One region of the Acetoanaerobium noterae genome, then DNA from elsewhere that is predicted to be linked to it. Evidence: a T-box and tRNA genes for the amino acid it is inferred to sense, from the RefSeq annotation. Region 1 holds a T-box; the other holds one or more tRNA genes.
What was found. A T-box is a leader RNA that pairs with one kind of tRNA and senses whether it is charged. The one in region 1 lies ahead of thrS (threonine--tRNA ligase), so its partner is inferred to be a tRNA-Thr.
Positions count from the first base shown of each region.

Region 2: it has a tRNA-Thr gene. The T-box ahead of thrS (threonine--tRNA ligase) is inferred to sense a tRNA for this amino acid. The anticodon was not compared.

Region 1 covers NZ_FUYN01000004.1:71,478-74,901, reverse strand. Annotated here, with positions in the region: gene B5X47_RS08850 (SpoIIE family protein phosphatase) at 1-665, shown strand, start outside; gene B5X47_RS08845 (DUF445 domain-containing protein) at 684-1,289, shown strand; T-box leader at 1,332-1,538, shown strand; gene thrS (threonine--tRNA ligase) at 1,623-3,424, shown strand, end outside.
Region 2 covers NZ_FUYN01000008.1:37,765-41,188, forward strand. Annotated here, with positions in the region: gene B5X47_RS12445 (ABC transporter substrate-binding protein) at 1-177, opposite strand, end outside; gene tuf (elongation factor Tu) at 456-1,649, opposite strand; tRNA gene B5X47_RS12455 (tRNA-Thr) at 1,708-1,783, opposite strand; gene sigH (RNA polymerase sporulation sigma factor SigH) at 1,927-2,616, opposite strand; gene B5X47_RS12465 (NYN domain-containing protein) at 2,630-3,169, opposite strand; gene rlmB (23S rRNA (guanosine(2251)-2'-O)-methyltransferase RlmB) at 3,180-3,424, opposite strand, start outside.

The sequences.
Region 1 (3,424 bases):
AAGAGCCAGAATTAGCTGCATATATTTCAAAGCTACCAGACGAGCTTAGCGCTATGAGTATTGCAAAAAAAATAATTACAACCTGCAACGATCTTTATGGAGATTTGCCTCAAGATGATGCTAGCTGCATGGTACTAAAATATCAAAAACCAGAAAAAGTAACTTTATTTACTGGACCGCCAGTAGAAAAAAATGACGATACTAAAATTGTTTCCGAGCTTATGTATGGAAAAGGAAAAAAGATTGTATGTGGAGGCACAGCCGCATCTATTGTTTCGAGGATACTAGAAAAGCCTGTTAATATAGACATGAGCAACAGCAATCCCGATATACCTCCAATTGCATATATAAAAGGCATAGATTTAGTTACAGAAGGGGTATTGACATTAGCCAAAGCGCTCGAGATTCTCGAGGATTATAAAAGCTCAATTTCTCATATAGATGACATGTTTACAAATGATAAAAATACAAATGCTGTGTATATGCTACTTAAAATTTTACTAGATGAAGCTACTCATATTAGAATTTTATTTGGAAGAAGAGTAAATCCCGCGCATACAGAAATAGGATTTCCTGAGGACATAAGTTCAAAACATGATATAATAAAAAAGCTTGCAGAAATTCTAAAAGAATTTGGAAAAATTGTAACAATTGAATACTATTAATGATGGAGTGGTGAATAAATGCAATTTGTAACAATAATGTTCATGGTAATTATAGGTGCCGTTATAGGATGGATTACAAACATCCTAGCTATTAAGCTTTTATTTAGACCTTTAAGACCTTATAAAATACCTTTACTTAATTATGAAATTCAAGGACTTCTTCCTAAAAGGAAAGCTGAAATTGCGAGTAATATAGGCAAAACAGTGGATGAAGAATTGCTTTCTATAGAGGATATTTTAAATAAAATGATTGAAGATGAAGATAAGAGTAATATAGTTAAAGCAATAAAAATAAGAGTTAATATGATAATTGACGATAAGATGCCTCCTATTATGCCCTCTACTTTTAAAAATATGATTAAGGAATACGTGGATACTGTAGTGGAGGAAGAAATTGCTTCTCTTATAAATGATTTAAGTGAGGATTTGATTCATAAAGCAACAGCTAGAATCAATATCAAGGAAATGGTAGAAGACAGAATTAATGCTTTCGAAATGGAAAAAATAGAGGATATAATATTATCTATTGCAAAAAAAGAATTAAAGCATATAGAACGTTTGGGTGGAATACTTGGTGGTTTAATTGGACTGATTCAGGGTATAATTGTCATAATGATAAGATAGTTATTGACAAGTTATTTATAATTACGTATAATCCAAATAAATGATACAGCTATGATTAGGACAAGTAGTGGATTTGCTTTCTTTCAGAGAGAGAGGTAGTAGGTGTGAGCCTCTTAGAATGTACCCATGAATACCACCTATGAGCTTTTTCCGAAATAAGGAAAACGTGAAGGCACGTTATAGCCTACAAGAGTTACTTGAGAAATCAAGTTAATTTGGGTGGAACCGCGATAATTAATCGCCCCATTATTTGGGGTGATTTTTTTGTACCCCAAATTAATAAAAACTTATATCGTATAAAATTTATATTAACTAATAAAAGGAGGAAAAGTTATGATAAAGATTGAATTAAAAGATGGTTCATTAAAAGAATTTGAAAGTGGCATCAGAGCCATAGATGTAGCAAATAGCATAAGTGAAGGCTTAGCAAGAGCTATAGTGGGAGCTAAAATCAACGGTGAAGTAAAGGACTTGAAAACTCCTATAAATGATGATGCTAAATTAGAATTTGTAAAGTTTGAAGATAAGGATGGAAAAGAAGTATTTTGGCATACTTCTACTCATGTTATGGCTCAAGCAATTAAAAGATTATATCCTGAAGCTAAGCTTGCTATTGGGCCAGCTATTGAAAATGGATTTTACTATGACATAGATTTAGAGCATAGATTATCTCCAGAGGATTTAGAAAAAATTGAAGCTGAAATGAAAAAAATAGTTAAAGAAGAATTTGAAGTTGAACGCTATGAGCTTCCTAAAGACGAAGCTATTGACTTCATGAAGAAGCTAGGTGAAGACTATAAGGTAGAGCTGATTGAGGGATTGGAAGAGGGAAGTACAATATCTTTTTATAAACAAGGAGAATTTACAGACCTTTGTGCAGGACCTCATCTTCCAAATGTAAAGAAAGTAAAAGCCTTTAAGCTTTTATCTGTAGCGGGGGCATATTGGAGAGCTGATCAAAGCAATAAAATGCTTCAAAGAGTTTACGGTATTGCTTTTGAGAAAAAGAAAGATTTGGATGATTATATCCAGATGATGGAGGAAGCAAAACTTCGTGACCATAGAAAGCTAGGTAAAGAGCTGGAGCTGTTTACACTTCTTGATGAGGGTCCAGGCTTTCCGTTCTTCTTGCCAAAAGGAACTGTTTTAAAGAATAAATTATTAGAATATTGGAGAGAAGTTCATAGAGAAGATGGCTATGTAGAAATAGAAACTCCTATAATCTTAAATAGACAATTATGGGAAACTTCTGGCCACTGGTTTAATTATAAGGAAAATATGTATACTGTAGAAATCGATGAAGAGGATTTTGCAATAAAACCTATGAACTGCCCTGGAGGGATGCTGGTTTATCAAACAAAAATGCGTTCTTACAAGGATTTCCCTATAAGAATGGGAGAAATAGGTAGAGTTCATAGACACGAATTATCAGGGGCTCTGCATGGACTTATGAGAGTAAGAGCCTTTACTCAAGACGATGCCCATATATTTATGCTACCTGAGCAGATTAAAGATGAAATAAAAGGGGTAGTAAGCTTAATAGACAAAATTTATAAGACATTTGGTTTTTCATATCATCTTGAGCTATCAACTAGACCTGAGAAATTTTTAGGCGAAATTTCTATGTGGGATGAAGCAGAATCAAATCTTAAAGCAGCTCTTGAGGAGCTAGGACTTCCTTATATCATAAACGAAGGAGATGGCGCTTTTTATGGCCCTAAGATTGATTTCCATCTTAGAGATTGTATAGGTAGAACTTGGCAGTGCGGAACTATTCAGCTAGACTATCAGTTACCTGAAAGATTTGAGCTTTCTTATATTGGTAAGGATGGAGAAAAGCATAGACCTGTAATGATTCATAGAGTTGCCTTTGGAAGCATAGAGAGATTTATAGGTATTTTAATTGAGCACTATGCAGGAAAATTCCCGCTTTGGATAGCTCCAGTTCAAGTAAAGATCCTTCCTATATCAGATAAGTTTATGGATTATGCTAAGCAGATAGAAAAGGCTATGTATGATGCTAAGATAAGAGTTGAGCTAGACGATAGAGCAGAAAAAATAGGCTACAAAATTAGAGAAGCTCAGCTTGAAAAAGTGCCTTACATGATAATTGTAGGAGAAAAAGAGCTTAATGA
Region 2 (3,424 bases), on a different contig from region 1:
ATCGAATTCACAAGTTCCCCATACAGCTTGATCCCCAGTAAGAGAACCTATCCATCCAATCTTGATTGTATCACTCTCAGCAGCATCTCCTCCTGCAGATGGCTGGCTAGAGCACCCTGCAAATAACATAGTGCTTAATACAAAAATTAGAAGTAGATATGTAGTAATCTTCTTCATGACTTACAACCTCCCTTTGATTCATATTTTTATTTCGTTTAGTATACCACACTAGTAGTGTGTACTCAATATCTGATTTTTCTAAATATTTAATAAATTTTCTTATACGCAAATTTATTTTTTTATATATCATTAAGTAAAAAATTAAATGAAATTATTTTTTTATAAGCTATTTTTTTTAATTTGTTTTTTAGCTTTGCTATCGGAATCTAAAAAACAAAAAATAAAAAACGAGCTTTTGCATAATGCAAAAGCTCGTATATAAGTCAGGGCTTTAATTACTCTACGATTGTAGCAACAACACCAGCGCCTACAGTTCTTCCGCCTTCTCTGATAGCAAAACGAAGTCCCTCTTCCATAGCGATAGGAGTAATAAGATCAACAGTGATTGTGATGTTATCTCCAGGCATAACCATTTCTACGCCATCTGGAAGCTGAATGTCACCAGTTACGTCAGTTGTTCTGAAGTAAAACTGTGGTCTATATCCTTTGAAGAATGGAGTATGTCTTCCACCCTCTTCTTTTTTAAGTACGTAGATTTCTGCAGTGAACTTCGTTCTTGGTTTGATTGTACCAGTTTTAGCTAGAACTTGTCCTCTTTCGATATCATCTCTAGTTACACCTCTAAGAAGTGCTCCTATGTTATCTCCAGCTTGCGCTTGATCTAGTAACTTTCTGAACATCTCTACTCCAGTTACTACTACTTTTCTTGCTTCTTCTGTAAGTCCAACGATTTCTACCTCGTCTTGAACTTTTAGAATTCCTCTTTCTACTCTTCCTGTTGCAACTGTTCCTCTACCAGTGATTGAGAATACGTCCTCTACTGGCATTAGGAATGGCTTGTCGATATCTCTTTCTGGCTCTGGAATGTAGCTATCGATTTGCTCGAATAACTCAACGATTTTGTCTCCCCACTCAGATGCTGGATCTTCTAATGCTTTTAGTGCTGATCCTCTGATGATTGGAGTGTCATCTCCTGGGAATTCGTACTCGTTTAGTAGGTCTCTTACTTCCATTTCTACTAGCTCAAGTAGCTCTTCGTCATCTACCATGTCACATTTGTTTAGGAATACTACGATGTATGGTACCCCTACCTGTCTTGATAGTAGGATATGCTCTCTTGTTTGTGGCATTGGTCCATCTGCTGCTGAACATACTAGGATAGCTCCGTCCATCTGTGCTGCTCCTGTGATCATGTTCTTAACGTAGTCAGCATGGCCTGGGCAGTCAACGTGTGCATAGTGTCTGTTTGGAGTCTCATACTCAACGTGTGCTGTTGAGATTGTGATTCCTCTTTCTCTTTCCTCTGGTGCCTTATCTATGTTTTCGAAATCTACTGCTGCTCCGAATCCGTATCTTGCATGTAATGTCTTTGTGATTGCTGCTGTTAATGTTGTTTTTCCGTGGTCAACGTGTCCTATTGTTCCAATATTAACGTGTGGCTTGGTTCTTTCAAATTTAGCTTTTGCCATTTTTTTAGCTCCTCCTCCAATAAACACTTCCAAGTGTTTCATTATTATAAAAAAGAAATGGAGCTCACGAGCGGACTTGAACCGCCGACCTCCGCCTTACCAAGGCGACGCTCTACCGACTGAGCCACGTGAGCACTTACAAGGCATATTGTACTATGTTTATACGCAAAAATCAAGAAAGATTTTTTGCATATTAAAATCTTATTATCAACGCTATAAAATTATTGAAATTTAAAAGTAATTTTTGTTTTCTTTAGTTTTAAATTACTCATTTATTTTAATCTCTTTGCTCTAAATATTTTTCAAACTTTCTTTTTATTCTCTGAAGAGCATTATCAACACTTTTAGGATGCTTGCAAAGCTTCTCAGATATTTCATTATAGGAATAACCTTTTAAATATAGTGATAAAACCCTAGTTTCAAACTCACTTAGCATTTCCTTTGTTTTTTCTTCTATGAGCTTCATTTCCTCTTTACTTATTATAAGCTGCTCAGGGTCACTTATATGAGAATTTTTCATCATATCCATAAGAGTTTTATCTGGATCTTCTTCACTCATAGGTTTGTTAAGAGAAATATATGAATTAAGGGGAATATGTTTTTGCCTAGTTGCCGTTTTTACAGCTGTGATAATTTGCCTAGTTACACATAGCTCTGCAAAGGCTCTAAACGAAACCGTTTTTTCTTCATCATAATCTCTAATTGCTTTGAATAACCCAATCATTCCTTCTTGCAATATATCTTCTTTATCAGCTCCAACGATAAAAAAGGGCTTGGCTTTTGATCTTACAAAGTTGCGATATTTTCTTAGAATATGATTTAAAGATTTTTCGTCTCCTGCCTTCGCTCTAAAAACCATATTGTCATCTACGTCAGCTTCATCGTCGCTTATTATTTCTTTGTTTTCATCAACGATGTCTGAGTCAGCAATTGCGAAATCATATTTCAAGTCCTCATTTTTTGACATTTAACAGCCTCCATCATTTCCCCTTAGATATACCTTTTCTTATTTCCTCTAATTTTCGAAGCACATCAGTATCAACCACATCCTCTAAGGTGTTTTTTTCTGTTTTTTTCGTCTTTGTTGTGGTTTTAATTTTAGTGTTTGAGCGCTGCACCTCTATATTTAGCTCTCTTGTAGTTATTCTGCTTCCACCCTTGCCAAGAACCATCTGCTGCTCAGCCATGTCATCACTGGCAACTCTTATACTCAAGTGCTTTTTGGGTCCAAACTCGGTTATAAGCTTTTCTATATATGAATCGGCAGTTTGCTTTTCTTTTGTATACACAATTTTTAAATTGCCTATTTCTTCTTCTCGCTTCGTATGAGCTTTGACTCTGTAGGCATCATAGACAACTATGGTGTAGATTCCACTAAAAGCAGCATATTCACCTAGAATAAAATTGAGTTTTTCTCTCGCTCCTTCTAGGTCCACTTTAGCCATTTCATTTAAATCACTCCATGCATTAATTACATTATAGCCATCTACTATGAGATAGTCCGTAAATTTCTTTTTCAATTTTATCTTCCTAACTATTTCGTCTTTGCCTTACTACTTCATACAAAAGAATAGACGCAGCCACAGACGCATTTAAAGACCCGACTTTCCCTTTCATAGGTATTTTGAGGGTAAAATCACAATTGTCCTTTAGAAGTCTCGATATACCTTTACCTTCATTTCCTACTACTAAAGCAACTGAGCCTTTTAAATCCACTCTATCATATGACTCTCCATCCATATCCAAGGCATAAATCCATATACCCTCTTTCTTAA